DNA from 3 places in the Fictibacillus sp. WQ 8-8 genome. Region 2 is predicted to be linked to each of the others. Evidence: riboswitches for the same ligand, from Rfam matches in the RefSeq annotation. Region 2 holds a riboswitch; each other region holds the start of a gene.

Region 1 (13,327 bases), on a different contig from region 2:
CTCTCCGGAACAGGCGCGAGGGGGAGTGGCCAATGCAAAATCGGACATCTATTCCCTAGGTGTTGTGCTGTTTGAAATGCTGACAGGCAGGGTTCCGTTTACAGGGGAATCACCGGTATCCGTAGCCCTCAAGCATCTTCAGGAGGAAGTTCCCGAGCCAAGGAAAATCAATCCGGAAATTCCGCAGAGTGTTGAAAATATTATTCTTAAAGCACTGACAAAAAATCCGGTGTACCGGTATGACAGTGCTCTTGAAATGATGGACGACCTGGATACGGCGCTCTCTCCTCACCGTCTGCATGAGCAGCGGTGGAGCAATTTTGATGATGCGGCAGATGCTACACGGATCATGCCTCCGGTATCCATGAACAAAGCAGTCGAAAAGCCAGCTTCAAATCTAAAAGAAACCGCTGAACCACCGGCCAAAAAGAAGAAAAAAAGTTGGTGGCTTGTACTGCTGATTTTACTGCTTTTGCTCGCAGGTGCTGGAGCGGCTGCCTTTGTGGTCATGCCTGGATGGTTTAAAGTGAAAGATGTTTCTGTTCCCAATGTTATCCACAAAGATTACGAATACGGGTTTGAACGGCTCGCAAAGCTCGGTTTTAACGTCGAGCGGAAAGAGCGCTTCGATGAAGATGTGGAACAGGGGAAAATTATAAAACAGGATCCTGATCCCCATTCTATGGTTAAAGAAGGCAGCACGGTTACACTTTTTGTTTCTAAAGGCTTTAAGAAAGTGGACATGCTGGATCTTACCGGAATGGGTGAAGATGCTGCACGAGACCTCTTAAACGAAAGAGGCTACGATAGCAAGAACATTGAGACCATACCGGTGGAATCAGAGGAAACTCCTGAGGGTGAGGTCGTCTCACAAAGCCCGGATAAAGGGGAAAAAGTCAATCCGAGCGAAATACAGGTGATTCTTCGTGTCAGTACTGGCCCGCCTTCGATTCAGCTTGAGAACTTGTCAAATTCCTCGAGGGAAGATGTTGAGAAATACATCTCGCAGGAAGGGCTTAGAGTCAACTTTACAAAAGAGTACTCTGATACCGTAGAAGAAGGAAAGGTCATCTCGCAAAAACCTTCACCTTATACGAATGTCAAAAAAGGTTCTACGGTTGATGTCGTTATTTCAAAGGGCAAGAAACCAGAACCGAAGCCCAAACCAAAGCCTGATGATCAGGAAGACATCACATTTAATAATAAAATAACGGTTGAAGTTTCAAAGGGTGATGAGAATAAACAATTCCAGGTCAGAATTGTTTACAGCGATGCCAAAGAGGAAAATGCTGTTTTCGTAGAAGAAGAAATTTCCCAGACGAAAGAGTATATGGTGCCTTTGACCGTCTCGCCGGACCATGATGCTTCCTATACCGTTTATTTAAATGGGAAAGAGCAGGCATCAAAAACATTTAATTATCAAGATGCGAAGGAAGGTAAATTCAAAGGAGCGAACAATGGACAATAAGACTGAAGGCAGAATTATTAAATCAGTCGCAGGATTCTATTATGTACAATACAATGACAAAGTCTTTCAATGCAGAGGCCGGGGCAATTTCCGTAAAAAGAAAATTACGCCTGTGGTCGGAGATTGGGTCGTATTTGAATCCTCCAACCCGACAGACGGATACATTATGGATGTTAAGGAAAGAAAGAACGAGTTAAACCGGCCGCCAATTTCAAATGTTGACCAGGCAATTCTCGTTTTCTCTGCCGTCCGGCCGGAATTTTCAAGTTCGCTGCTGGACCGTTTTCTTGTTCATATCGAAGACAATGGCATTCAGCCGGTGATCTGCATTACGAAGATGGATTTGATTGAAAGTGCAGAGTATCAGAAGGAAATCGAAAATTACATCGCTGCTTATAAGAAGCTCGGCTATGAGGTCATTCCAACCTCTGCGATGTCGCTTGCCGGCATGGATGACATCAAACCGATATTTAAAGGAAAAACGAGCGTCTTCGCAGGACAGTCCGGGGTAGGGAAGTCGTCTCTCTTGAATGCGCTGATGCCTGAACTCATGCTGGAGACGAATGACATATCAGATCATCTTGGACGCGGAAAGCATACAACGAGGCATGTTGAACTCCTTCCTTTTGAAGAGGGCTTGATCGCAGACACTCCTGGGTTCAGCTCCTTGGACTTTGTAGAAATTGAAACCGAAGAGCTCTCCTACAACTTCCCTGAGATGAAACAGAGGGTATCACAATGCAAGTTTCGCGGCTGCACTCACAGCTCTGAACCGAAATGCGCAGTAAAAAAAGCAGTGGAAGAGGGAGAGATCCCATCGTTCCGCTATGAGCATTATCTTGAATTTTTGCAGGAAATCAAGGATCAAAAACGGAGGTACTAGCATGGTAAAAGTTGCGCCTTCCATTCTTTCCGCAGACTTTTCAAAGCTCGGTGAAGAAATTAAGGCAGTGGAAGAAAACGGTGCTGATTATATCCATATCGATGTGATGGATGGGCATTTTGTGCCGAATATTACGATGGGACCTTTAGTCGTTAAAGCAATCAGGCCGCTCACTAAACTGACATTTGATGTCCATTTAATGATTGAAAACCCTGACCGGTATATCCCGGAGTTTGCAAAAGCAGGTGCTGATATCATTACTGTTCATGTTGAAGCATGTCCGCACCTTCATCGGACCATTCAATTAATTAAAGAGCAGGGAAAAAAGGCAGGGGTCGTATTAAATCCTGCTACTCCTGTTGAAACCATTCAGCATATTTTGGCTGATATAGACCTTGTACTCATCATGTCTGTAAATCCAGGCTTTGGTGGACAATCCTTCATCCACGCTGTGCTGCCAAAGATTGAAGTATTATCTGCGAGGATCAAGGAGCAAGGCTTGAACGTTGAAATTGAGGTGGACGGCGGCGTGAATGCAGAGACTGCCCGTCTTTGTGAGAAAGCTGGAGCTACCGTACTTGTAGCGGGATCAGCCATTTATGGGCAAAAAGACATAAAGGGTGCAATCCGTACCATTCGTGGTGTATAATATATTAGAGAATAATTGAAAAAAGTAACCACAGGGGGAGTCCCATACAGGGGCTGAGAGGGGAGTACACTCCCGACCCTTTGAACCTGAAGCAGGATCATGCCTGCGTAGGAATGTGGAGTCGCTGTTGTTAACGCTAAGCAACCGTCATTCACATGCCGGTTGCTTTTTTCTTTTCTTAATGAGTTTAGGAGGAGATTGATTTGAGTAAAAAAATTATGTTTTTGACTGAAGTGGCGATGATGTCAGCGTTGGCTATCATACTTAGTTTTGTTCAATTTAAAGGGCTTTGGGCAAATGGAGGCTCAGTTTCATTGGAGATGCTGCCAATCTTTTTAATGGCATTCCGCAGAGGGGTCCCTGGCGGAGTATTAACTGGTCTGATTGTCGGGATGGTTAAAATCCTGGTTGATGGAACTGCAGGATACAATCCCGCTGGTTTGATCCTGGATTACCCTCTCGCGTTCCTATTGGCTGGATTTGCCGGGGTGTTTAAAGTCAGTTCGGCAAGCCAATCTAAAAGGAGGATCTCAGCGATTGTGGCAGGCATCGCCTTCGGAAGCCTGCTCCGTTTGGCCTCCCATGTTGTATCAGGAGTCATATTCTTTGCATCATACGCCCCAAAAGGCATGAACCCTGTCCTGTACTCCATTGTGTATAATGCTTCATACATGATCCCGGTTGCTTTGATCACTGCAGCAGCTTTTATTTTCTTGACAAAAAAAGCACCGCGGCTGCTGCACAGGACCGATCCAAGAGTTGTTAACGCGGCATGAAAATTATCATTTTAGCAGGAGGTCCGGAAGAAAGGCAGCCGGACCTCTCTTTATTTGCCGGCGAAAAGGCAGTCTGGGCGGGTGTTGACCGCGGCGTATTCTACTTGTTGAAAAAAGGAATCATACCTGGCTGTGTATTTGGAGATTTCGATTCTGTGAACAGAAGTGAGCGTGAGTGGATGGCTTCATTTAACCTTCCTTCATTTGAGTATGACAGTGAAAAGGATAAAACCGATCTAGAGCTGGCCCTTGATTGGGCACTGGAGCAAAAACCGGAACAGATCCTGCTAATGGGTGTTACGGGCGGGCGCCTGGATCATGAATTGGCCAATATCCAATTGCTCCTTCATGGACTCGAAGCCGGAATTAACATTGAAATATGGGACAGGCAGAATAAGATTGCCTTATCAGCACCAGGACCGCATATCATACAACAAGAGCCGGAGTTCTCCTATGTCTCATTCCTTCCATTTAACGGACCTGTTACCGGCCTGACTCTAAAAGGGTTCAAATATCCGCTTCAGGATCAATACTTGCCGATGGGTTCTACTCTCTGCATTTCCAATGAGCTTGTAAATAAAAGTGGTACTTATTCATTCTCGGGCGGCATATTAATGTTGGTAAAGAGCCATGATTAATATTTTATGCGTCGGGCCGCATGGAACTATTTTTATAAAAGCGAATATATTTATTAGGGAATGTCTTATTTTTCAAAGGGCCTGGAGGAGGGGTATGATGAAATTTTACACCATTAAACTGCCTAGGTTTTTAGGGGGATTTGTACGTGCGGTTTTAGGTTCATTTAAAAAAGGATAATCACTTCCATCCAAAAGAAAAAAGCACCCTTGATGGGTGCTTTTTTCTTTTGGAAATTAAAAAACAACGGGGATGCCGTTGTCTTAAGAGCGATTAAACGCGTTCAATTTTTCCAGATTTAAGGGCACGTGCAGAAACATAAACACGTTTAGGCTTCCCGTCAACCAAGATGCGGACTTTTTGAACGTTTACTCCCCAGCTCTTTTTAGATTTGTTCAATGCGTGGGAACGCTTGTTTCCTGTTTTAGGTCCTTTACCAGTAACGTAACATTTGCGTGACATAATTGTACCTCCTTTATAACAGTAAAACTGTATCATATCAGTCGTATGTTAAATACTAACCTATAGTAGCATGACCACTAAAGAAAAGCAACAAATGATTTTTCGCATTTCAAGTAAAAAGGCTTGACACAGCTTTGTGACTATTGTCAAATGGAGTTGTCCTTTCATAAAACTTAATTTTATAGTAAAATGAGGTTTAGCCATAATTGATTGATTAAAGGGGGATTCATCATGTCCATCGAAATGAAGAATAAATACGGCCAGATTGACATTTCTACGGAAGTGATCGCTACTATTGCTGGCGGCGCTGCTATTGATTGCTACGGAATTGTAGGCATGGCTTCCAGGAAGCAGTTAAAGGATGGTATTACCGAACTTTTAGGACGTGACAACTTCTCCCGGGGGATTGTGGTTCGGCAGGAAGAAGATGAAATACATATTGACATGTATATTATTGTAAGCTACGGAACAAAGATTTCTGAAGTAGCCCATAATGTACAGACAAAAGTGAAATATACCCTCGATCAAATGCTGGGTCTCTCAGTAGATTCTGTTAACATTTTTGTTCAGGGTGTAAGGGTAACAACCCCTTAGTTAGGAGGAAAGTTCGTGTCTTTAACAGTTTTAGACGGTAAAAAGTTTGCGGCCATGGTTGCATTGGGAGCCGCAAACTTATCAAAAAACGCAGCAATGGTAGATGCCCTTAATGTTTTTCCTGTGCCAGATGGGGATACAGGAACCAACATGAACCTTACGATTACTTCTGGTGCAAAAGAAGTTCAAAACAACATAATTCCCGATATCAGTAAAGTCGCGAGCTCTTTTTCCCGAGGCTTGCTCATGGGGGCAAGAGGCAACTCCGGGGTTATATTATCCCAGCTTTTCCGTGGTTTTTCAAAATCAATCGAAGGAAAAGAAACCATTACTTCGGCTGACTTTGCAAGAGCATTTGAGAACGGAGTAGAAACAGCCTATAAGGCTGTGATGAAGCCAATCGAGGGAACCATTCTTACGGTGGCTAAAGATGCGGCAAAACGTGCCGTTAAGGCGGCCAAAAAAAGTGATGATATCATTTTCGTCATGTACGAAGTTGTAACGGAAGCCAAAGCTTCCCTGGACAGAACACCTGACTTGCTTCCGGTATTGAAAGAAGTAGGCGTTGTTGATTCAGGCGGACAAGGCCTTCTGACGGTTTATGAAGGCTTTCTTTCCGCGCTGGAAGGAAAGGACCTTCCTGAAATTTCTCCGCAATCGCCTTCTATGAAGGAAATGGTTAATGCCGAGCACCATAAAGCACAGCTTCATATGAAAACCGAAGACATCCATTTCGGATACTGTACAGAGTTTATGGTGAAATTCGAACCTGAGAAATTAAAGAAGGCGCCTTTCAGTGAGGAAGCATTCCGCAATGAATTAAACGAGCATGGCGATTCTTTGCTTGTTGTTGCCGATGATGATCTTGTAAAAGTTCATATTCATACGGAACAGCCGGGCAACATGCTTACCCTTGCTCAGAAACATGGTAGTCTGATCAACATTAAAATTGAAAACATGCGTGAGCAGCATACTGCTATTTTGGAATCTGAGACACATGTGCCCGTTAAGATGCCTGAAGCTAAACAAGAGAAAATAGCATATGGCATCGTTACCGTAGCGATGGGGAGCGGCATTAAAGAATTGTTCACTTCACTCGGTGCCGGTTACGTTATTGAAGGCGGACAAACGATGAACCCTAGTACCGAAGATATCGTCAAAGCCATTGAAGAAGTGAATGCTGAAAAAGTAATCGTACTTCCGAACAACGGAAACATTGTTATGGCTGCAGAGCAGGCAGCATCCATCGTCGACCAGGATGTAATCGTCGTCCGCTCTAAAAACGTTCCTCAGGGAATGGCGGCTCTGCTTGTGTTTAACCCTTCAGCCGAATTGGAAGAAAATCAAAAGAAGATGACAGACGCGCTTTCAAGCGTAAAATCCGGACAGCTTACATTTGCTGTAAGAGATACTTCCATTGATGGCGTCGAGATTTCAAAAGGCGATTTCATGGGGATCTTGAACGGCAAGATCGTAGCTTCCATGCCGGATAAAGATGAAGCGGTTCAGGAGCTTGTAAAGGAAATGATTGATGAGGATTCTGAAATCATCACCCTGATTTCCGGTGAAGATGCATCGGATGAAGATACGGAACGTTTAGTTCAGTTTATCGAGGAATCTTTCCCTTCTGTAGAAGTGGAAGTCCATGAAGGCAGCCAGCCGCTATATCCTTTTATTATCTCAGTTGAGTAGGTAAAATGTTCTCTCCATTATTGTTGAGTTATGATACAGTAATGGAGGGAATATTTTTTATGTCAGCTATATATTTTTATCGGAGGGACATGAATGAAATACAAAAGTGTTTTTGATATAATCGGGCCGGTCATGATTGGGCCTTCAAGCTCCCATACAGCAGGAGCTGCGCGAATCGGGAGGGTCGCCCGCCACCTGTTTGGCAGGAAGCCAGAATATGCCCATATTTCTTTTTATGGTTCGTTTGCAAAAACGTACCGCGGACACGGGACTGATGTGGCCATCGTTGGCGGAATCCTTGATTTTGATACTTTTGATACTAGGATTGTGGATGCGCTTTCATTGGCAGAAGAGCAAGGTATTGATATAAAGATGACCGAGGAAGATGCACTGACCGATCATCCCAATACCGCAAAGATCATTCTTGGTGACCAGAATGGAAAAATTGAAATGGTTGGGATTTCGATCGGCGGAGGGAAAATAGAGATAGTTGAGCTTAACGGTTTTGAATTGAAGCTGAGCGGAAACCATCCTGCAATGCTGATTGTTCATAACGACAGATACGGAGCCATCGCAGGAGTTGCAAATATTCTCGCCAAGCATCAGATCAATATTGGCCACATGCGGGTTTCACGGAAAGAAAAAGGACAAGAAGCTCTCATGATCATTGAAGTAGACCAAAATATAGACCCGGTACTCATCGAGGAGATTGAATCGCTGCCAATTGTTCAGCAAGTGGTAAAAATTAATGAGTAACCTTGAAAGGGAGAAGTAAGTATGTTTCGTAATGTTGCCGAACTAGTGGAACTTGCCGAGGCAAAAGAATGCAAGATTTCAGATATCATGATTGAGCAGGAAATGGAGTTTACGGGCCGGACGAAAGATGAAATCATCAGCCAGATGGACAGAAACTTAAAGGTGATGGAAGAAGCTGTTGAACGAGGAATAACGGAAGATGTTAAATCTCATTCCGGATTGACTGGCGGGGATGCCATCCTCCTTCAGAATTATTTAAAAAGCGGGAAAAGCCTTTCAGGTGAGTTCATGCTGGATGCGGTCAGTAAAGCTATCGCAACCAATGAAGTCAACGCGGCTATGGGAACCATCTGTGCCACCCCTACAGCAGGCTCAGCAGGAGTGGTTCCTGGAACGCTCTTTGCCTTGAAAGATAAATTAAATCCGACAAGAGAGCAGATGGTCGCCTTTTTATTTGCTTCTGGAGCTTTCGGATTTGTAGTCGCCAACAATGCTTCTATTTCAGGTGCTGCCGGGGGCTGCCAGGCAGAAGTCGGATCAGCGACCGGTATGGCAGCAGCGGCCATTGTTGAGCTAGCTGGCGGGACACCTTCACAGTCCGCAGAAGCGATGGCTATCGCTCTGAAGAACATGCTAGGGCTCGTTTGTGATCCTGTTGCAGGCCTTGTAGAAGTACCTTGTGTAAAGCGGAACGCCATGGGAGCAAGCAATGCAATTGTTGCTGCTGATATGGCGCTCGCAGGAATCAAAAGCAGGATTCCGTGCGATGAAGTCATCGATGCGATGTACAAGATCGGGCAATCCATGCCGACAGCACTGAAAGAAACAGCGCAAGGAGGTTTGGCGGCTACACCAACTGCCCGGGAGCTTGAAGCGAAAATATTTGGAATAGCCCTGGATAAAAAATGAAGCTTAACGAATTAAAAGTGACAGAGATCAATGGGATTGGTGAGAGCAAATCAGAAGAACTGAAAGAGCTTGGGGTTGTCTCAGTGATGGATCTGCTTGCATATTTGCCGTTCCGCTATGACAATCATCAGCTGAAAGATCTGGCCGATGTTAAACATGAAGAGAGGGCAACAATCGAAGGGAAGGTTCACAGCGAACCTTCTCTCCGTTATTTTCCAAGAAAAAAATCAAAACTCAGCATCAGGGTGCTGATCGGACGTTATTTAATAACCGCTGTCTTTTTTAATCAGCCATATTTAAAAAAGCAGCTGACACCTGGACAGACGGTTACCCTCACAGGAAAATGGGATGCTCATAAAATGACCCTGACCGTTAATGACATTAAATTTGGACTGCAGCCGCAAGATGAAAGTATCGATCCCATCTATCCGGTCAAGGGAGAGATGAGCGTGAAGCAAGTAAGGCGGTTGATCAAACTCGCCTTCAACCAATATGGTGAGGAGGTTGAGGAAGTGCTTCCGAAGGAGAGTTTGGAGTCCTATAAGCTTTGGCCGAGAAAACAAGCGCTATACAGCCTGCACTTTCCGCAGAGTTTTGAACATTTAAAACAGGCGCGCCGCCGGATGGTATATGAGGAATTCCTGCTTTTTCAGCTTAAGATGCAAATGTTTAAAAAGATCAACCGTGAACAGTCTGCCGGAGAAAAACTGCATTTCAGCATGGATGATGTCAACAGGTTTGTTACTTCTTTGCCCTTCCCGCTGACGAATGCCCAGCAGCGGGTCACTCATGAGATTTTAAAGGACATGTCATCTCCCCACAGGATGAACCGCCTTCTTCAAGGAGATGTCGGATCTGGCAAAACAGTCGTTGCAGCCATCGCTCTATTTGCAGCTTTTTCCTCAGGAAGCCAAGGAGCTTTGATGGTACCGACTGAAATATTGGCGGAACAGCACTACCATTCGCTTCTCCAGCTGCTTGAACCTCATCAGATTAGGGTGGAATTGCTGACAAGTTCTGTGAAAGGGAAAAGACGGGCAGATATTTTAGCAAGGCTTATAGAGGGAGAAGTGGATGTGTTAATTGGTACACACGCACTCATTCAGGATGAGGTTGTATTTCATCAATTAGGCCTTGTCATAACTGATGAACAGCATCGTTTTGGCGTCAAACAGCGCCGGGTGCTGCGCGAAAAAGGACAAAGTCCGGATGTGCTGTTCATGACAGCAACCCCCATTCCGCGGACGCTTGCAATCTCCGTGTTTGGAGACATGGATGTTTCTGTCATCGACGAAATGCCAGCCGGCAGAAAAGCCATCGAAACCTATTGGGCTAAACATAACATGCTTGACCGTGTCCTAGGTTTTGTACAGAAAGAGCTTGATCAAGGGAGACAGGCCTATGTGATTTGTCCGCTTATTGAGGAGTCAGACAAGCTGGATGTTCAGAATGCGATTGATGTACATGCACAGCTGCAGCACTATTTTCTTCAATACAGGGTCGGCTTAATGCATGGAAGGCTCCATTCCTCTGAAAAAGAGGAAGTGATGAGAGAATTTGCTGAGAATAAGTGCCATGTTCTGGTATCTACGACCGTAGTAGAAGTCGGAGTAAACGTACCGAACGCCACGATGATGGTGATCTACGATGCGGAAAGGTTTGGCCTGTCACAGCTTCATCAGCTCAGGGGCCGCGTCGGCCGTGGAAGTGATCAGTCGTATTGTATATTAATCGCTGACCCGAAATCAGAAGAGGGAAAAGAAAGAATGAGGATCATGACAGAAACCTCTGATGGTTTTGTTCTGTCAGAAAAAGATCTTGAACTTAGAGGCCCGGGGGACTTCTTCGGCAGCAAACAGAGCGGGCTTCCAGATTTTAAGATCGCAGATATCGTGCATGACTACCGTGTGCTCGAGGTGGCGAGGAACGATGCTTCCCGGCTCGTCAATTCAGAAGCGCTTTTTCATGAAGCGGCCTACGCTCCACTTAGAAGCTTCTTGGAAAAGGAAGGCGTGTTAACATCGGAACGCCTTGATTGATGAGGGTTCTGCCTTCTGACGAATAGGTCCTTTCTTGAAATGATATAGCTGCTATTATATACTACTGTTAGTACCAGCTCTTAAAAAGCGAAAAACCGTGCATCCATAGAGGCTGATGCTTAAATGGCATATCTGGATGGTGTATACATGAAAAGAACGAAAAAAGAACGACAGGCTTTGCTGAAAGCTACGATTGAAAGGACGCCATTTATTACGGATGAAGAACTGGCGGATAAATTCACTGTCAGTGTCCAGACCATACGGCTTGACCGTCTTGAACTTTCGATCCCGGAACTAAGGGAACGGATCAAAAACGTTGCACAGCAGCAGCTGGATACCGTTAAAGCCCTTCCGCTCGAGGAAGTAATCGGCGAAATTATTGATCTCCAGCTGGACGAAGCAGCGATATCCATATTGGACATAAAGAGTGAACATGTGTTTTCCCGGACAAAAATAGCAAGGGGGCATCATCTGTTTGCACAGGCAAACTCACTTGCCGTAGCCATTATAAACGATGATCTGGCCCTTACTTCAAAGGCAAAGATCCGTTTTACCCGGCAAGTAAAAGAAGGGGAGCGAGTTGTTGCCAAGGCAAGGGTGAGCAGCATTGAAGGCTACCGGACGACAGTGGAAGTTACGAGCTATGTAGATAAAGAGGCTGTTTTTTCCGGGGAGTTCATCATGTTCCGTTCAACTGGAGAAGGAAGGGAAGGGAGTAAGACATGAGAATTGCCATCGATGCAATGGGAGGCGACAATGCTCCGGAAGCTCAGGTTAAAGGAGCTTTAAAAGCACTTTCTGTCTTTGATGATCTTACAGTGATTTTAATTGGAGATGAAAAGAAAATCTCTCCTTATCTGACTTCTGCAAAAAACATTGAAGTCATTCACACGGAAGAAAAAATAGCAAGCGATGATGAACCTGTACGTGCAGTGCGGAAGAAAAAGAACGCTTCCATGGTTCTCGCCGCTAAAGAGGTAAAAGAGGGGCGGGCGGATGCCTGTATCTCAGCAGGGAATACTGGAGCACTTATGGCTTCTGGTCTGTTTAACGTCGGCAGGATCAGCGGTATTGACCGTCCGGCTCTATCTCCGACGCTTCCGACAGTAGACGGGAAGGGGTTTTTGCTCCTGGATGTAGGCGCCAATATGGATGCAAAACCTGAGCATCTGCTGCAGTACGCTATCATGGGAAGTACATATGCAGAGCAAGTAAGGGGAACGAGTTCTCCGAGAGTCGGTCTTTTGAATGTCGGCACGGAGGATGAAAAAGGGAATGCCTTAAGCAAAGCGGCCTTTCAGCTGCTGAAAGAAGCTCCCGTGAACTTTATCGGTAACGTTGAAGCAAGGGACCTCCTGAACGGAGCAGCCGATGTTGTCGTCTGCGATGGGTTTTCTGGAAATGTAGTGCTGAAAACGATAGAAGGTACCGCGCTGACGATGTTTTCCATGCTTAAGCAGGAGCTTACAGCGACCGCTGTCAGCAAGATTGCAGCTGGAATTTTAAAACCCCGGCTTAAAGGCCTGAAGAACAAGCTGGACTATTCAGAGTATGGCGGAGCGGGATTATTTGGGCTTGCTGCACCGGTAGTAAAAGCCCATGGCTCTTCCGATGAGAACGCGATTTTTAATGCGGTAAGACAAACGAGAACGATGGTAGAGAAAAATGTTGTTCAAATCATAGCTGAAAAGATGAAAGAATTTGAAAGAGAAGAACAAAAGGGGGAAGAATAATGGGTAAAATTGCTTTTCTTTTTCCGGGACAGGGCTCCCAAAGCGTTGGAATGGCGCAAGAACTGGCACAAAATTTCGTAGAAGCCCGAACTATCTTTGATACCGCAGATGAAAAGCTCGGTATCTCTTTGTCTTCTATCATTTTTGAAGGGCCTGAAGAAGACTTAAAACGAACAGAAAACACACAGCCGGCCCTGCTGACTGCAAGTATTGCTGTTTTGGAAGTTTTTAAGAAATATGGGATCAAAGCTGACTATGCAGCCGGGCACAGTCTTGGAGAATATTCAGCTCTTGTGGCGGCAGGCAGCCTGTCGTTTGAAGATGCTGTATACGCGGTCAGACAGCGTGGCCTTTTTATGGAAGAAGCCGTGCCGACAGGAGTCGGTGCGATGTCTGCCATCCTGGGAATGAAACAGGAGGAACTTGAAGCCATTACAGAAAAGGTTACTCAGAACGGGCATGCTGTTCAGGTCGCTAATCTTAACTGTCCGGGGCAGATCGTTATTTCTGGTACTGCTCAGGGAGTTGCAGACGCTTCAAGCCTTGCGAAAGAAAACGGTGCAAAAGTGATCCCGCTGCAAGTGAGCGGTCCTTTCCATTCTTCCTTAATGGAGCCGGCAGCTGAGAAAATGCAGGATGTTCTTGACTCGATTACGATTCAGGATGCAGAAATTCCGGTCCTTGCGAACGTCTCTGCCAAACCGGTAACAGATGCAGGGGAAATAAAAGA
Region 2 (4,886 bases):
TTTGTTCAGGAATCTCCATACAATGTTGGTTTGGATTCAGCGATTCTCATGAACCCGCAAACATGGGTAGCATCTGGACACATCGGAAACTTCAATGATCCAATGATCGACTGTAAGCAATGTAAAGCGAGACACCGTGCCGATAAATTGATTGAAGATGCACTTGCTGAAAAAGGAATCGAGAAGATTGTTGACGGGCTTTCTTTCGATGAAATGGAAAAGTTGATTGAAGAGCATAACATCGCATGTCCGGATTGTGATGCGCACGACTTTACATCTATCCGCCAGTTTAACCTGATGTTTAAAACGTTCCAGGGTGTAACGGAATCCAGCACGAACGAAATCTTTCTTCGTCCCGAAACAGCACAAGGGATCTTTGTAAACTTTAAAAACGTGCAGCGTACGATGAGAAAGAAATTGCCGTTCGGGATCGCTCAGGTCGGCAAAAGCTTCCGTAACGAGATCACACCTGGTAACTTCACGTTCCGTACCCGTGAGTTCGAACAGATGGAGCTAGAGTTCTTCTGCAAGCCTGGCGAAGAACTGAAATGGTTTGATTTCTGGAAGCATTATGCTCACGATTTCTTATTGAATCTTGGCATGAAACAGGATAAGCTTCGCCTGCGTGACCATGAATCCGAAGAGCTTTCCCACTACAGCAACGCTACGACAGATTTTGAATACCAGTTCCCGTTTGGCTGGGGAGAGCTTTGGGGCATCGCATCCCGTACTGATTTTGACCTTAAGCGCCACAGCGAGCACTCTGGTGAAGACTTTAACTATATCGATCAAGAAACGAATGACCGTTACATCCCTTATTGCATCGAGCCTTCACTTGGCGCAGACCGTGTAACACTTGCGTTCTTGATCGACGCGTTTGAAGAGGAAGAGCTTGAAGGCGGAGATACAAGGGCTGTTCTTCACTTGCATCCAGCTCTTGCGCCGTTTAAAGCAGCAGTGCTTCCTTTATCGAAAAAGCTTTCTGAAGAAGCAAGAGAAGTATTTGCCGGTCTTGCCAGCGACTTCATGGTCGATTATGATGAAACAGGCTCCATCGGAAAACGTTACCGCAGACAGGATGAAATCGGAACTCCTTTCTGTATTACGTATGATTTTGATTCTAAAGAAGATCAGCAGGTAACGGTACGTGACCGCGACACAATGGAACAGGTCCGCATGCCGGTATCAGAGCTTCGATCCTTCCTGGAATCGAAAATCAAATTTTAATCTCTTTACATTTTTAACCTGAATGGTAAGATGAAGTTAATTAAATAACTCTAGCAACACTGGGGGAGCCTTTGCCGGCTGAGACTGAACAACCTGTTCTAAACCCTTTGAACCTGATCTGGATGATGCCAGCGTAGGGAAGTGGAATCCGCACTGTATGACACATACAGCTGCTGTTGATTAGAAAACAGATAATCAGCCACTCTTTTCTGCGAAAAGGGTGGCTTTTTTGTATGGGAAAAAGGAGGATGCAAGGTGGGGAAATTCGAGTTTCATGTAATGACAAATGGAAGGAAACAGCCTGACGAAATCATCTCGGCCGCATCCATCCTGGCTCCATATGTGACGTGCATACATATCAGGGAAAAAGACAGAAGTGCCAGTGAGATTTTTAATCTGGCAGAGAGATTGAAGAGAGCTGGATTGGGCCGGGAGCAGATCTATATCAATGACCGTGTGGATGTAGCCGTTGCTGCGGGAGCTGAAGGCGTTCACTTAAAAGGCTCCAGTCTTGATCCGGAAATCGTACACCGCTATTTTAGCAGGCTGAGAATCGGCCAATCCGTTCATTCCATAGATGAAGCGCTCTATGCTGAAGAGAAAGGAGCTCATTATTTGTTTTACGGACACGTTTTTAGAACAGGAAGCAAAAAAGGGAGCGATCCGCGGGGTCTGGATCAATTGCGGGAGGTTGCTGAAGCGGTCACTGTTCCAGTTATCGCCATCGGAGGGGTTACACCAAGTAATACTAGTGAACTCATAAAAGCGGGAGCAAAAGGAATCGCCGTCATGTCGGGGATCTGGTCGGCGGTAGATCCGGGTTTAGAAGCGAAAGGCTATGCGGAAGCACTTAAGAAGGAGGAGATGTCATAATGCCCAGGCACTATGATGTGATAATTGCTGGCGGGGGGATAATCGGCTGTGCCATTGCTTACTATTTGCGCAAACATACAGAGTATACCGTGCTTGTGATTGAAAAGAACCGAATAGGCAGTGAAGCTTCATCGGCCGCTGCAGGAATGCTTGGAGCGCAGGCAGAACTGAATGAGGCAGGGCCGCTCTACACGATGGCCCGTGAGAGCAGGAGTCTTTTTCCTGAGTTAAACAGGGAACTGAAGGAAATCAGCGGGATTGACATTGAGTTTATAGACAAAGGGCTGTTTAAAGCGGCAAAAAATGAAAAGGAAAGCCTCCGATTGCAGCAACTCATTGATTTTCACAACGATAACGGCCAGCCGGCAGAGTGGATCAGCGGATCGGAGCTTTTGAAAATGGAGCCGAAGCTGTCCAGCGGATTGGAAGGTGCAATGTATTTGCCGAAAGACGGCCAGGTCAATCCATCTCAATTGACGAAAGCCTTTGCCCAATCGGCAGCAATGCTTGGAGCTGATTTTTTAGATTATACCGAAGCAGCCGGATTCGAAATGGGCCGGTCAGGGATTGGAATCCAAACGAGCGCGGGTATGTTTTTCGGAGAGAAGGCAGTGCTCGCATCAGGCGTCTGGACAGGGAAACTGGCGGCCCAGACCGGATTGCACATGCCTCTTTTTCCAGTAAAGGGAGAGTGTCTTTCTTTAACCTTTTTAGAACCGGTCATTACATCAACTGTTATCTCAGATGAATGCTATCTCGTCCCTAAGCAAGGAGGCAGGCTCGTAATCGGAGCAACCATGGAAGCAGGTACATACGACAGAAAGGTCAGAGCAAAGGGAGTTTTGGAACTGCTGACAAAAGCGAGTGAAGTCCTTCCTGCTATCGAAGAGGGCGAATGGGAGAAGGCATGGACAGGGTTTCGGCCGCAAACTCCTGATGGCCTCCCGTACATGGGGAAACATCCTTACCATAAAGACTTGTACATTGCGGCAGGCCATTTTCGCAATGGGATCCTGCTCAGTCCGCTGACAGGGCGATGGATGGCAGAGCTGCTGATCGGAGATCTGCAGGAAGAAAGATTAAAAGAGTTTGCGCCAGACCGGTTTGCCTATAAAAAGATGAAAGGATGAGTCTCATGAAACTGATGGTTAACGGAACAGCCTTAGATATAGCCTTAGCCCGTACAGTCCAGGAACTTTTGGGAGAGTTAAAGCTTGCCGGCAAAGGGGCAATCGTTGAATTGAATCAAGAAATTTTGGATAAAAGCCAGCACGCAGAAACGCGTTTAGCAGATGGTGACAAAATAGAAATCGTACATTTTGTAGGAGGAGGATGAGGTTATGCTGAAGATTGGAAACTATGAATTTCGCTCCAGATTGCTTTTAGGAACAGGTAAATTCCCTGATTTTGATGTCCAAAAAGAGGCAGTAAGGGTGTCGGGCACGGAAATCCTTACATTTGCCGTAAGAAGGATGAACATTTTTGATCCCGACCAGCCAAACTTTTTAGAAAAGCTGGAGGCAGAGAACTTTACGCTTCTGCCGAACACGGCGGGTGCGAAAACGGCAGAAGAGGCGGTTAGAATCGCGAAGCTGGCAAAAGCTTCGGGGCTATGTGATATGATAAAGGTAGAAGTGATAGGAGATTTTAAAACTCTGTTGCCTGATCCGCTGGAAACGCTGCGGGCTTCAGAAATGCTGTTGGAAGAGGGGTTTACGGTCTTGCCCTATGCTTCAGATGATGTCATTCTTGCACAAAAATTAGAGGAACTTGGCGTGCATGCCATAATGCCCGGAGCTTCCCCCATTGGATCTGGCCTCGGGATCATCAACCCGTTAAACATAAGCCTTATTATTGAGCAGGCCAATATACCAGTGATTGTAGATGCGGGCATCGGATCACCGGCTGATGCGGCGGCGGCCATGGAGTTGGGGGCTGATGGAGTACTGCTGAATTCAGCGGTATCAGGGGCCGATAATCCAGTAAAAATGGCCGAGGCCATGAAGCTTGCCATTGAAGCCGGCCGTCTCGGGTATGAAGCGGGAAGAATTCCAAAGAAAAGGTATGCAGCGGCAAGCAGTCCGCTGGAGGGAATGAGTATTTAATGAATGATCGCTACTCCAGGCAGATGTTATTCGAGCCTATAGGAGAAGAGGGACAGGATCTCTTGTCTGATAAACATGTTGTGATTATCGGTGCGGGTGCGCTCGGAACGGGCAATGCAGAAATTCTTGCCCGCGCGGGTGTGGGCAGGATCACGATTGCTGACCGTGACTATGTAGAATGGAGCAACCTCCAGCGTCAGCAGCTTTTCAGCGAGGAAGATGCAAAGTACCGGATGCCTAAAGCGGTTGCTGCAAGAGAACGGCTGGAACAGGTTAATTCCGATATCCACGTAGAGGGCCTTGTTTTGGATGCAGGAGCTGAAGAACTGAGGGAACTGACGGAGTTTGCCGATCTGATCATTGATGCGACAGATAATTTTGATACGCGATTGCTGATCAATGACATCTCCCAGGAGAAGAAGATTCCTTGGATTTACGGCGCATGCGTTGGAAGCTACGGACTCAGTTATGTGATTTTACCCGGGGAGACGCCTTGTCTAAGCTGTCTCCTGGAGAAGGTGCCGATGGGCGGAGCAACGTGTGATACGGCGGGAATCATTGCGCCTGTTGTCCAAATGGTTGTCGCTCACCAGACGTCTGAAGCACTGAAGCTGCTGACGGGCAACACCGCTGCACTCCGCTACAAACTGGTTTCCTTTGATGTATGGAACAATCATTATT
Region 3 (13,327 bases), on a different contig from region 2:
TCGGAAAAGACCAGATATTAATTTCAATGGAGATGCCAATCCGGTTTTGTGAAATCGGAAAAGGATGGCTCCTTGATAAACTGCCAAAACGAAAAAAGAAATAAGATACCAAAAAGGACACAGGATGCTGTGTTCTTTTTTTGTTTTAGCTTTGTTACAGCATATTGTTGCTTGAAGGAGACACTCGAGTCTTTTTCTCCTAAAGAAGGCGTTTCGATCACACTCTGCAAAAATCAATAACAGAGCTTAATGTTTAAACGTAGAGCGTACCGGCTCTCACAGGGCTCTTCTAATTTCCTCGTACAGGCATACATTTAAACGGAGAGGTCGAGTTGAGTGGAGGGCAGGATGGGTATTCGGCGAAAACAGATCATTCAAATAGCCGCCACCTATATCGGGACGGTTGTAGGAGCGGGTTTTGCAACAGGAAGAGAGATCGTGGAGTTTTTTACCGTCCATGGTTCAGCTGGTTTCCTGGGAATCTTAATCAGCGGTTTCTTATTTATTTTTTTGGGGACGAAAGTTATGCTGCTGGCCCGAACGATTGGGGCGGATACCTATGAATCGTTAAACCGGTATTTATTTGGAGACCGATTTGCTTCGGGAATTAATTTCATCATGTTCATCATGCTGTTTGGGGTCACTTCGGTCATGCTGTCAGGAACGGGAGCCTTATTTTCAGAACAGCTTCATCTGCCGTTTCATGCAGGTATCATGCTAACGATCATCCTGTGCTTTTTGGTGATGCAAAAAGGAATGAACGGAATTTTGTGGACCAATTCAGTAATCGTTCCGGTCATGATTTTATTCTCCTTGATCATTTCCGTATCGATGCTTTTTTCTCCCATAGAAGCTCCCCTAATTAGAACAGAAGACTTTACTCAGCATTGGAAATGGCTGCTCAGCCCCTTTACATATGCTGCCTTTAATTTGACCTTGTCACAGGCCGTTCTCGTCCCATTAAGCCGTGAAGCAGAAGATGATACAGTCATTAAATGGGGAGGGGCCCTCGGTGGATTAGGCCTTACATTTATCCTTTTGAACAGCCATTTTGCTCTATACTTAGTGCCGCAGTCTGTACAATATGAAATTCCGGTAGCAGAGATCATCAGCAAACTGGGTATTTTTGTCCACTTTCTATTTTTGATTGTGGTTTATGGGGAGATTTTCACCACATTGATCGGCAATTTATTCGGGCTGATCGAACCGATGAAACAATCTTTCAAGTTATCTTCCAATGTCATTTTCGGCCTTTTAATGGGAGGCGGATATGTCATCAGTTTGTTTGGGTATTCCTCTCTTCTCCATTATCTCTATCCCCTTTTTGGTGTCATCGGTCTGTCGTACCTGGCGATCCTTGCTTTTAAAAAGAGTTATTAGGTGCAGGGAAAATCAGAATATACAGGATGTCCCTTTCTTAAAATAGTAGAAAGAATCGTCACAAGCAGACAAAGGGGCGATGGTATGGGAAATACAAAGCATACAGGGCCAGTATCACTTCCGCTCAAGCCGGATCCCTCACTTTGGGCGAGTCCTGTTCCATTTGGTTTTGGGAAAAACAAACCTCATCATGTAAGAGACACACTGAAAGCAGCATGGGAGAACCGTGATAACTTGAAATATGCAGCAAAAATATTGAACGAGGGGGTATGTGACGGATGTGCACTTGGTGTTTCCGGATTGCGTGACCAGACCCTTTCAGGGATGCATCTATGCACCACCCGGCTCAATGTGCTTCGTTTAAACACAATGCCGGCAATACCTGAAAAAATGCTGCATGATGATATACAAAACTTAAAGAAATACAGCAGTTCCGAGCTTCGTCAGCTTGGCAGAATTCCTTACCCGCTGATTAGAAAAAAAGGAGATCAGCATTTTCGGCGGATCACCTGGGATGAAGCACTAAATACGATTGCCACAAAAATAAAAGCCATTTCTCCGAAACAGCTTGCGTTCTATTTGACTTCCAGGGGAATAACGAATGAATCCTATTATATAGCAGCAAAAGCAGCTCGTTTTATTGGAACGAATAATATTGATAACGCCTCGCGAATCTGCCATTCTCCCTCTAAGACATCTTTAAACCGGATGCTTGGTATAGGGGCATCAAGCTGCAGCTATAAGGATTGGATCGGGACCGACGTTCTTGTGTTCTGGGGATCTGTTTCAGCGAACAACCAGCCGGTTACTACAAAGTATATTTATGCTGCCAAAAGAAAGGGAACAAAAGTAATTATCATCAATCCCTATGCAGAGCCTTCCATGGAACGCTATTGGATTCCTTCCATTCCTGATTCAGCTGTATTCGGTACCAAAATTGCTGATGATTTTTATCAAGTAAAGATTGGCGGGGATATTGCACTGATTAATGGAATCATTAAGCACTGGTTTGAGATGGAGCGTAAAGAGAGAGGTTCAGCTCTGGAGCATTCGTTTATTAACGATCATGTAAAAGGGCTTGAAGAGATGAAACGTCATGTGCGCGGTCTGACGTGGGAAAATCTTGAAAAGTCTTCGGGCATAGGGAGAGAGCGAATCTGCGAACTGGCAGAGATCATGGCCTGCTCTAAGTCGGGTGTATTTGTCTGGTCAATGGGTCTGACCCAGCATAGGTTTGGCACCGATAATGTGTCACAGATTGTTAATCTCGCACTGCTCAGAGGATTTCTGGGCCGGGAAAATTGCGGTTTGATGCCTATTCGCGGGCATTCGGGTGTCCAGGGTGCAGGTGAGATGGGAGCCGATCCCTTTAGTTTGCCGGGCGGCGGATTTGATGAGAGAACACTGCAGCGCGTACAATCGGTTTGGGGTTTTGCTATACCAGACTGGCAAGGAGACATACTAGGCATCAGCCTGGAGAATGCTCTCCTTACTGAAGATGCAGACAGAAAGCTGAAGCTGTATTACATGTCAGGCGGGAACTTTTTGGAGACCATGCCAGATCCAGATTTTGTAAAGTCCTGTCTCGAAAACATAGAAGTCAGAGTCCATCAGGACATCATCCTTAATACATCTACTCTGCTTGATGCCAGGGATTGTGTCATCGTCCTTCCTGCAATGACAAGGTATGAACAGCCGGGTGGCGGGACTTCCACTTCAACCGAGAGAATGGTCTATTTTTCACCTGAAATTAATGGGCCGCGGATGGAAGAAGCACGTCCGGAATGGGAGATCTATAGTGAACTTGCTTCTAGAGTCAGGCCGGATCAAAGGCATATCATGCAATTCTCCGATGCAGAAGCAGTCAGAAAGGAGATTGCAATGGCTGCTCCAAACTATAAAGGGATACAGGATCTTTGCAAAAAAGGAGATGTGTTTCAATGGGGAGGTGCCTGGCTTTGTGAAGGAGGCATTTGCCCGACAGAAGACGGCAGGGGGCGGCTTTTTGCTATTGATCTGCCGGAACAGCGGCAGGGAAGAGGAGAATTTACCATTACGACAAGGAGAGGAAAACAGTTCAATTCCATGGTTTATCATAAAACGGATCCTTTTAACCAAGCATCCAGAGAAGACGTACTCCTTCACTTGAAGGACGTTTTAGAGCTTGGTTTACGGGAAGGAGAATCCATTGTGGTTTACAATCGGCACGGTTTGTTTCGGGGCCGGGTGAAGATTGCAGACATAAAAAGGCGTAACGCCGCTTTATACTGGCCAGAAGCCAATTGTTTAATCCCTAAAGGTGTTTATGAAAGATCTGCTGGAATTCCGGAATACAATTCAGGAGCCTTGATTGAAAAGGCTGAAGTATTTTATGCCCAAAAAGACAAGGCATATAAAGAGAAAAGGCTGGCTGAGTCAGAATTAGATGATGATTAAGTTCTTAGTAGTATATTTGGATTTTTTTGAATACTATTACTATTTTTGAGCGTAGTGACAGATGATCCCGGCTATGATAAAGTTTTTAAAAGAAAGTCCTTCTAGAATAGACAAAAATAGTTTGGGAGTGGACAGAAAAGTGAACACAGAAGCAGGTCTCAAAAAAGACATCGGGCTTTCAGTGGCGATGTCTATTGTAATTGGAACAGTGATCGGATCAGGTATCTTTATGAAGCCTGGAAAGGTAATTGAGTATGCTGGAGGCTCCAATATGGCGCTGCTGGCCTGGATACTGGGGGGACTCATCACCCTGGCAGGCGGCCTGACCATTGCAGAAGTTGCCACTCAAATTCCAAAAACAGGCGGGCTATACGTCTATATGGAAGAAGTATACGGAAAAGTATGGGGTTATTTAAGCGGATGGGTTCAGACGGTCATCTACGGACCTGCTGTCATTGGAGGGCTTGGACTCTATTTTGGCTCTTTGATCGCGAACCTTTTTGGATGGAATGAAAAGACCGGTCCATGGATTGGCATTATAACCGTTATTTTCTTGGCGGCCATTAATAGTTTCGGCACCAAGTACGGGGGAATTGTTCAGAACGCCGCAACGATAGGAAAGCTGCTGCCTATTATTTTAATTATTGTGTTTGGGATCTGGAAAGGAAATGAAGAGGTCCTGAATGCAGGCAGCGGACTAACAGGCGAGATTAGTATGGGAGCAGCCATATTGGCGACATTGTGGGCATATGATGGATGGCTGATGGTTGGTTTTGTAGCAGGTGAAATGAAGAACCCTGCAAAAATTCTTCCTAAAGCCATCGTCGGCGGTATTCTTGTTGTCACAGCAGCTTACCTCCTTGTAAATGTAGCGATGTTTCATGTACTTCCTGCAAGCACGATCGTCGACCTCGGCGAGAACTCTGCAGGTAGAGCAGCTTCCTTATTATTCGGAGATATTGGCGGAAAGCTGATTGCTATTGGAATCGCCGTTTCTATTTTCGGTTGTCTTAATGGGAAAATTCTGACGTTCCCAAGGGTAACGTACGCCATGGCTCAACGCAAGCAGCTTCCGGCATCCCGCTTTCTGGCTTCTGTTTCAGAAAAGTTTGGAACACCGATCCCTGCGACAGGGCTGCAAGTCGTGTTTGCCGTTATTCTGATGCTTGTTTCCAACCCGGATTACCTATCAGCCATGGCGATATTTGCAATTTATATTTTTTACATTTTTGCCTTCTATGCCGTCTTTTTATTGAGAAAAAGAAACAAAGAGAAAAAAAGGACGTACAGCGTTCCTCTGTTTCCGTTTGTTCCAGCGTTTGCGATCATAGGGGCTGGTTATATCGTGATTGCGACGATCTTTGATAATCCGAGGGACAGCTTAACTGCAATCGCTGTGACTTTGTTGGGCTTGCCGCTGTATTGGTATTTAAATAGAAATAAAGGCAAAACTTCAAGTGATGAATTCTTGAAACAACAAGCCAAATAATCGTCATTATCTATTTGCTCTGCTGAGTTTTCAGCAGGGCTTTTTGTTTTATCGAATAAAAAGGCAGCTTACTACAGAAAATGAGAAGTAAACAAAGTGGAGGTGAATGAATGGATGAAGATCAGGAAACGTTTAAAACGACGGCCGATTGCAGGTTCAGAAGCTAAAGCTTATGAAAATATTGAAGTTTCTTTACAGATTGATGAAAACCTCGATCACTTGAAAAATATCTTAGGTGAGAGCATGGATGTGAAGATCCTGCCTTTCTATGAGAGACCTGTTCCGTTTGTCGTTTGTTTCATTGAAGGGCTCGTAAACAAGCAGCAGATTGATCTATCCATTCTTCAGCCTATACACGATTGGCAGGATACTGAAGAGGATGTAACCCCTCAGAAATTGATTCAGCAGATTGAGGTTTCCGCTGTTGTTAACAAACATCAGCTGTTCGGACATATTTTATGGAACGAAATCATGAGTTCAGAGAAACTGTTCCTATGTTTATAGCAAAGCATTCAACAGCAAAATTATCAAGATCAGGAATTGTTTTCACTTATTCATGAGGTTTTTAAAACATCACGTGAAGAAGTTCAAGATACCATAGCTGACTATATGCACTATTATAACGAAATACGTATCCAGAATAAATACGGCATGAGTCCCTTGGAATATCGAACTCATGCCGCATAATGGCAGTCTTTTATCTCTGTCTACTTGACAGGTACATGTTCATTTGAGCAGGTTCTTTTTTAGTTTAAAGCAGTTTTAAGCTGACGGTATTTTGCAGAAAGGCTGGATGCGGAAGTGCCATAGCGTTTGGCTACTTCAGATTGTGTGGCAGGCTCATTCAGGACGTCCTTGGACGCCAAATATTGAAGAGCGGCTGCATAGGGCTGTTCTTTACGGATAATTGGATTTTGTGTCTTGTTCCACACATTCCAAATTCTTTCTGCCTCATTGTAGATCTCCTCTGATGCGTTCTCTTTAAGCAAAGATAGAACTCTATCAGCCGGCTGCGGCACAGCGTCTTCATCAGCTGCTTTCTCTAGTTTCGACAAAAGAACTTGTAGAGCTTTAGGAAAATCATCTTTCAAGGTTATTTTCAAGTCAGTCAGCGCATCTAAGCGTTTTTGCAATTCTCCCTGAGGAATCTCTGCAAAATCAATGTAAAATTCGTAATGTTCTCCAGTGTAGATAATAGAACCTGCTAGATCGGTTCCGTCCTGTGGAAGAATCTCAGAATTAAATTCGACCGTGTATTCCTGATCGGTCATCACATCTTGTAATAAAAAGGTATTTCGGTTCACTTTTGAGATCATTTTATAAACAGAAGGGAAACTCTTCTCCCAGTCTGCTATGATATCCAAGATTTCCGGCTGTTCTTTCCCTTTTTGCTCTTTAAGGTAATACGAAATTGGTGATCTGCCGTCCTTCACGTCAGAATGGAACATCAGCCAGCAAACCATCAGATTCGCATACGTTTGTTCTTCATCTCTTCCAATCTTGTATTTTTCTATGTAATTGCGTGTTTGGCTCCCCATTTCTTCATGAAAATGGTCAAAGGCAAACTTAGCTAAGCCTTCCTGATGGCGGCTCACTTCCACAATTTTGTTTAATAGAATGGTTGTGACCGATCGAAAACAGCAATTCTTATATTTTTTCCCGCTGCCGCATGGACACGGTTCGTTTCTTCCTACTTTGTTCATGTTACCCTCCGTACTTCACTGCTCTTGTTGTAAATAAATCACTTTGTAAATACTAGCATATTCGGGTGATATTGCAACTCAAAGCTATAAAATTACCATATATTGTAACGAATAGGAGCTTTGGGTCGTCTATAGATAAAAGGGGGACATGATGATGATAAAAAAGAGAAATCAACAGTTTATGGCCGTATGGGTGCTGATCGTTTTAGTTCTGGCGTCGTGCAGCAGCAAGGATGAAAACATGGCATCAAAGTCGTCTGAAGGGGGAAGCTCTTCCACCAGCATGAAAAGGGAATCCGCTAAAGAAGACAAGCAGCCTGCTGCCGACCAAGGACGAAAAATGATTTACACGAGTGAAATAATGATAAGCGTTCAAAACGTTAAGAAGGTCCGGAGTGAAGTGGAACAACTCACAAAACAAATGGGCGGCTATATCGTTGAAAGTGAATCCTTGTCTGAAGAAGAAGGGCAAAATGGGGGTTACCTGAAAATAAGAATTCCAAAGAAAGATTTTCTTGTTTTCACAAAAAAGGCAGGAGAATTAAGTTCTGGGAGTCCTCATGAAATCATAAATGGACGAGATGTTACAGAGGAATATACTGACTTGGAAGCAAGGCTGAAGGCAAAGCGCATTGTTCGTAACCGTTTGGAAAGCTTCATGAAAAATGCAGATAAAACAGAGGATCTCCTTGCCATATCAAAAGAACTATCAGGAGTGCAGGAACAAATTGAAAAAATCCAGGGCAGAATAAACTATTTAGAGAATCAAAGCGATTTTTCAACGGTTACGGTCCATTTTGATGTGAAAAATATTGGGACGAAGAACAATAAAGAGCTGAACACCTGGGGAAATTCAAAGACCTTATTTAAAGAGACGTGGAATGGACTGGTTCATACTATTTCCTATCTCATTATTGCACTCATTGGATTGTCGCCTGTCATTATCCTTTTCGTGGCTGTTGGAGGAGCATGGCTTTACTTAAGAAGAAAACAGCGTTCAAAAAAAGAAACCAAACCGTAAAAGGTTTGGTTTCTTATCCAAGGAATTTTATATATTCATCCGTCAGTTTCATGAACAGTTTTTCATCACGTTTTTCCAGGGCTTCATCTATTTTTTCTTTATAACGTTTCATCTGATGGGCGTGCAGCGACTCATCAAGGATCATCTGAGCAACCATATTAAAAGCGAACGGGTCATTTTTCTTCTGAAGTTTATATTTCACAAGATCGTTCATGTCTTTATTATACGATGTATTGTCTTTCATGCTCTATTCCTCCTTGAATTTTTTTGCAGAAGCTTGTAGGATTGAAAGCTCATGCGTTAATGGGTTTTTACTAGTATACTTATCAATGGTAATAATAGCAACAGTTTAATCTGAAAATTTAGTTTTTTTCATTTTGCTTCTCAATTTTTAAATCAGCCAGAACTTCATCTACAGAATGGAATTTTTTACTGTCCAGCTGTTCACCGCCTTCCATATCAAATACTTTTAATTCGTAAACATCTTCTGCAGGGATATATTTGACTTCGACGGGATTGGTGTAATTTCTTGAGAAGGATTCTTCTGTTTGTGAATGACTGTAAACATCTTCTGGATTTTGTTTTAAATTTTGCAGTTTCTCTCTAATATTCATAATTTCTCTCCCTCCAGATTTTCTATCGGGTGTTGTATAAATAATGCCCGTATCCGTTCGTTTTTAAACACAGCAGCCTAACTTTTCGACAAATTTTATCCCTTGTTTGACGCTTTGGCCGCTGTCATATAGGATAGAAATAACATCATACATCGTATACCACTAGGGGAGCTTTGATTTAAAGCTGAGAAAAGAAATGTCTTTGACCCTTTGAACCTGATTCGGTTAATACTGGCGGAGGGAAGTGGCTTAAACTTTTATCAGCATTCATGTTTAAGCCGCCTTCTCTTCAGAAGGCGGCTTTTGAGCGGTCGAAGGAGGTCATGTTCAGCTTCAGTGCACAGGGACCTTAACAGAACGGGCCACTTGCGCTCTTCTAGTGGTGAAAGGAGTTCTTCCATATGTTAAAAACACCAAAAGCATTGACAGTTGCAGGATCAGATTCAGGAGGGGGAGCAGGAATCCAGGCCGATTTAAAGACGTTTCAGGAATTGGGAGCCTATGGAATGTCTGTCATCACAGCTGTGACCGCACAGAATACATTAGGTGTTCAGGGGATCCACCCGGTGCCTGTTGAGATGATCATGAAACAGTTAAACAGCATAGAAGAGGATCTTCGTCCTGAAGCTTTAAAAACGGGTATGCTTTTCAGTGCAGAAATTATAGAAGCGGTATCTCATCATATTCGAAAGTATGAATGGAAAAACGTTGTTGTGGATCCTGTAATGATCGCGAAAGGGGGGGCTAACCTTCTGAGAAGGGATGCAGTAGAAGCCCTGAAAAAACAGCTGATTCCTCTAGCCTCGATCCTGACACCGAATATTCCCGAAGCTGAGCAGCTAACTGGAAGAAGCATTTCCACAAAGCAAGACAGGGAGGATGCTGCAAAATTTTTGCATGATTTAGGAGCAGGAATGATCGTGATCAAAGGAGGCCATCTCTCTCATGATAAAGCGCCAGTCGACTTGTTTTATGATGGCGAGAAGATGCATGAGCTGGAAGGAAGAAGGATTGATACACCGCAAACCCATGGAACCGGCTGTACGTTTGCAGCTGCCATTGCTGCTGAACTGGCACTTGGAAAAACCCCGTTTCATGCTGTAAAAACAGCGAAAACTTTTATTCAGGAAGCAATCAGCCACCCGCTTCATATTGGCAGCGGGCATGGGCCGACAAACCATTGGGCATACAGGAGGAATCAGGCATGAACGAACTGAGTGTGCTTTTAGAAGACATTAGAAAGAAAAAACCTCTGATTCATCACATCACTAACCAAGTAACGATGAATTTTTTAGCGAACGGCATCTTGGCAGCTGGAGGAAGCCCGATGATGGCTCATCATTATGAAGAGGCTGAAGAAGCCGTCATGGCAGCTGACGCACTGGTTTTAAATATTGGAACCGTTGAACCTGACTTAGTTAATGCAATGGTTTTGGCTGGAAAAAAAGCGAAGGAACTGGGCATTCCTGTCATTTTGGATCCGGTGGGTGCAGGACTTTCCCAATTAAGGAAGAAAGCCGTTGAAGAGCTGGTAGAAAAGGTTTCTCCCGATGTCATTTGCGGCAATGCTGCAGAGATCTCCTTTTTGTATGGAGGTGACTGGGGTGGCAAAGGGGTTGATGGTGAACTATCAGGAAACGATGATGAGCTTGCTTTGCATGCGGCCAGAAAGCTCGGTTCGGTCATTGTCATTACAGGAAAACAGGATGCAGTGAGTGATGGAAAGGAATCCATAGCGATTAGTGGCGGACATGAAATATTGTCTTACGTGACAGGGACCGGCTGTTTTTCAACCTCTCTCATCGGTTTGTTTATGGCCAGATCTCTGGAAACCGGCCTTTCCTGCTGCCTGAGGGCCGCGGGCGCTTTGACGATGCTGGGAATCTGTGCTGAACGCGCTCAAGCCGTTTCGGCAGGACCAGGCTCCTTTCAGACAGCATTATTGGATGAGCTCTATCTATTAAACCCTGAAGACTTGAAAACGGCCGGCAGGTGGAGCTAAGGAGGCTTACAGATGGAATATAATACGCTTAAACAGCAGTTGAAAGTTTATTTTATTATGGGAAGCTTAAACTGCAGAGCTGAACCTGAACAAGTGCTGGAGCAAGCGCTAAAGGGAGGAGCGACGCTTTTTCAATATCGTGAAAAGGGCGAAGGGTGTCTATCACCTGATCAGAAATATGCCTTAGCTCTTAGCTTGCAGAAAATCTGCGGAAAATACCATGTTCCTTTTATTATTAATGATGATATCGATCTCATGATCAGCCTGAATGCCGATGGTCTGCATGTCGGGCAGGAGGATGGAGATCTCAATCAAATCCGCAGCCGCATCCCCGATAAAATTCTTGGCGTTTCGGTTCACAATGTTGAAGAAGCAGAAGATGCATTACGGGCTGGAGCAGATTATTTAGGAGTGGGCCCGATTTTTGATACAAGTACAAAGATGGATACGCGTGATGTTATGGGGTTTTCTGTTTTAAAAGAGCTAAGAGCAGCAGGGATTACAGCACCAATCGTGGGAATAGGCGGCATTTTTGTAGAAAACGCATTTGAAGTAATCGAAGCCGGAGCGGATGGAGTATCTGTCATATCAGCCATCAGCCAGCATGTGGATCCAGAGAAGGCGGCAAGCGGTCTGCTTGAACGGGTAGAGAAGGCATGGAAAGCAAGACTCATTAATTAAATAGGGATATGGCACCGAACAACCGTGTTCTTCGTACTATAAAAGAGTACGCAAGAAAGAGGTGCCACGATGAAAAAGAGAAATAAGATATGGGCGTATTCGGAAATGGTACTGCTGTTCCTCGGCTTTTTGCTGGCTTTATGGAATGGAATGTACATTAACAGTCCGGCCCTGTTATTCGGAATCTTAGCTGCAGTATTTTTGTTTCGTGCCATTGAACGATATTATTTTAAACTTAAAACAGAGTTTTTTTTCAATACAGCTATGGTATTAATCTTTATCCTATTGGCCGTTATGCCGCTATTAAAGTGACAGAAGCACAAGCTTCTGTCACTTTTTTTGATTAAAATTAGAAATGTTTGACAAAGATAAGCCTATCGTAATAAAATGATTTTACGTAAAATAAATTTTTTAAGTGAGGTGAACCAGTGAAAAAGAATGCATCGATTGAAGAGACGTATCTTGTAACGCTGCCTGAGCAGGCTGCGGCTTTGCTCCATCCCATTCGTTCCGAGATGCTCAGTGCTCTAAAAGATCCGGCTTCTGCAACAGAAATAGCAAAGCTGCTCAATGATTCACCGCAGAAGATCAATTACCATCTAAAGGCTTTAGAAAAAGTAGGGCTTGTTTTCAGAGCAGGAACGAGGAATGTGAGGAATTTGGTAGAAGTACTTTATCAAGCAGTGGCCAAAACGTTAATTTTTTCTGACTCTCTTGGCTTGTCACCGGAAACTTCACAGAAATTAAAAGATCAGCATGCGCTGGCCCACGTTCTCACCTTAACTGAAACCATGAAGAAAGATGCGCTGCAGCTCATGGAAAAAGCAGAGGATGAACAAATTCCAAGTGCCATTCTGCAAACTTCAGTTTCCTTGTCCAATGAGGAGGAACGCAACCAGTTCATTAATGAGTATTTCTCACTGCTTCACCAGCTTGTTGGCAAATATCAGTCTGGAAAAAATGAGCAAGGCGAAGAATATCAGGTGTCTATTGCTGTCTATCCAAAACCGGAGGGAGGAATCGAGGGATGAATGAAGTGAAAAAGCATCCTTCTCTTGCCTGGGAAAAGAGCAAGAAGCAGGCAGATCAAGCCGATAAAGTCATAGCTTTAGTAGAGAAGCGGACTGAAAGGGAAGAGGCAGGGCAAGAAGAAATCAGAACGGAAATTTCGATTGAAAGTGAAGATAATACCCCGGTAAAAGTCATTTATATTACGTCCGGATTCGGAAAAATCGCATCAGAAGGCGCAGCTTCCACACCGATTTGCCAGGCTGCATAACGATTCTATAGGAGGAAGATGAAAATGAATTTAGTCCCAATGGTAGTGGAAACAACTAACCGTGGTGAGCGTTCCTACGATATTTATTCCCGGCTTTTGAAAGACCGTATCATCATCATTGGAAGTGCCATCGATGATAATGTAGCCAATTCTGTTGTGGCTCAGCTCCTGTTTCTAGCAGCGGAAGATCCGGAAAAAGATATTTCCATCTACATCAATTCTCCAGGAGGGTCGGTTACCGCGGGATTGGCGATCTATGACACAATGCAGTTCATCAAGCCTGCTGTTTCAACCATCTGCATAGGAATGGCTGCTTCCATGGGTGCCATTCTGCTGGTCGCGGGGGCGGAAGGCAAACGGTTTGCCCTCCCAAACGCAGAAGTCATGATTCATCAGCCGCTAGGAGGAACACAAGGGCAGGCTGCAGATATGATCATCCATGCCAAGCGAATTATAAAAACGAGAGAAATCTTAAATAAGATCATTTCAGACCGTTCAGGACAGCCGCTTGAGCGTGTCGAAAAAGATACCGACAGAGATTTCTTCATGACGGCAGCACAAGCTCTTGAATACGGGATCATCAATAAAATCATTGAAAAATTATAAGTAGTTTTTTTTGGAGAGGAAGAGCGCTGCCGCTCTTCCTTTTTGATTTTCCGGCAGGATTTAAATTCTAAAAGTCGAAAAGTATATACCTGTCTATTTCATTAACATTTCAAGGA

What was found. A riboswitch is a leader RNA that binds a small molecule or an ion and turns the genes downstream of it on or off. The one in region 2 is predicted to bind thiamine pyrophosphate.
Region 1: another riboswitch for thiamine pyrophosphate. It lies ahead of thiT (energy-coupled thiamine transporter ThiT); the one in region 2 lies ahead of M1K46_RS14705 (thiamine phosphate synthase).
Region 3: another riboswitch for thiamine pyrophosphate. It lies ahead of thiD (bifunctional hydroxymethylpyrimidine kinase/phosphomethylpyrimidine kinase); the one in region 2 lies ahead of M1K46_RS14705 (thiamine phosphate synthase).

What each region holds. Positions count from the first base shown of each region.
Region 1 covers NZ_JAMXKG010000003.1:652,367-665,693, forward strand. The annotation lists gene pknB (Stk1 family PASTA domain-containing Ser/Thr kinase) at 1-1,468, shown strand, start outside; gene rsgA (ribosome small subunit-dependent GTPase A) at 1,458-2,351, shown strand; gene rpe (ribulose-phosphate 3-epimerase) at 2,353-3,000, shown strand; TPP riboswitch at 3,024-3,131, shown strand; gene thiT (energy-coupled thiamine transporter ThiT) at 3,204-3,776, shown strand; gene M1K46_RS08755 (thiamine diphosphokinase) at 3,773-4,414, shown strand; gene spoVM (stage V sporulation protein SpoVM) at 4,512-4,592, shown strand; gene rpmB (50S ribosomal protein L28) at 4,686-4,874, opposite strand; gene M1K46_RS08770 (Asp23/Gls24 family envelope stress response protein) at 5,106-5,468, shown strand; gene M1K46_RS08775 (DAK2 domain-containing protein) at 5,484-7,160, shown strand; gene sdaAB (L-serine ammonia-lyase, iron-sulfur-dependent subunit beta) at 7,254-7,916, shown strand; gene sdaAA (L-serine ammonia-lyase, iron-sulfur-dependent, subunit alpha) at 7,938-8,825, shown strand; gene recG (ATP-dependent DNA helicase RecG) at 8,822-10,864, shown strand; gene fapR (transcription factor FapR) at 11,012-11,590, shown strand; gene plsX (phosphate acyltransferase PlsX) at 11,587-12,597, shown strand; gene fabD (ACP S-malonyltransferase) at 12,597-13,327, shown strand, end outside.
Region 2 covers NZ_JAMXKG010000006.1:95,340-100,225, reverse strand. The annotation lists gene M1K46_RS14710 (glycine--tRNA ligase) at 1-1,227, shown strand, start outside; TPP riboswitch at 1,279-1,384, shown strand; gene M1K46_RS14705 (thiamine phosphate synthase) at 1,483-2,100, shown strand; gene thiO (glycine oxidase ThiO) at 2,100-3,230, shown strand; gene thiS (sulfur carrier protein ThiS) at 3,236-3,436, shown strand; gene M1K46_RS14690 (thiazole synthase) at 3,441-4,205, shown strand; gene M1K46_RS14685 (thiazole biosynthesis adenylyltransferase ThiF) at 4,205-4,886, shown strand, end outside.
Region 3 covers NZ_JAMXKG010000003.1:284,087-297,413, forward strand. The annotation lists gene M1K46_RS06785 (hypothetical protein) at 1-104, shown strand, start outside; gene M1K46_RS06790 (YkvI family membrane protein) at 349-1,380, shown strand; gene M1K46_RS06795 (FdhF/YdeP family oxidoreductase) at 1,465-3,816, shown strand; gene M1K46_RS06800 (APC family permease) at 3,956-5,305, shown strand; gene M1K46_RS06805 (spore germination protein) at 5,420-5,809, shown strand; gene M1K46_RS25810 (IS3 family transposase) at 5,846-5,992, shown strand; gene M1K46_RS06810 (YecA family protein) at 6,052-7,008, opposite strand; gene M1K46_RS06815 (DUF4349 domain-containing protein) at 7,160-8,029, shown strand; gene M1K46_RS06820 (IDEAL domain-containing protein) at 8,043-8,273, opposite strand; gene M1K46_RS06825 (hypothetical protein) at 8,392-8,643, opposite strand; TPP riboswitch at 8,798-8,903, shown strand; gene thiD (bifunctional hydroxymethylpyrimidine kinase/phosphomethylpyrimidine kinase) at 9,045-9,851, shown strand; gene thiM (hydroxyethylthiazole kinase) at 9,848-10,645, shown strand; gene thiE (thiamine phosphate synthase) at 10,658-11,326, shown strand; gene M1K46_RS06845 (hypothetical protein) at 11,396-11,638, shown strand; gene M1K46_RS06850 (winged helix-turn-helix domain-containing protein) at 11,755-12,357, shown strand; gene M1K46_RS06855 (hypothetical protein) at 12,354-12,605, shown strand; gene clpP (ATP-dependent Clp endopeptidase proteolytic subunit ClpP) at 12,630-13,211, shown strand.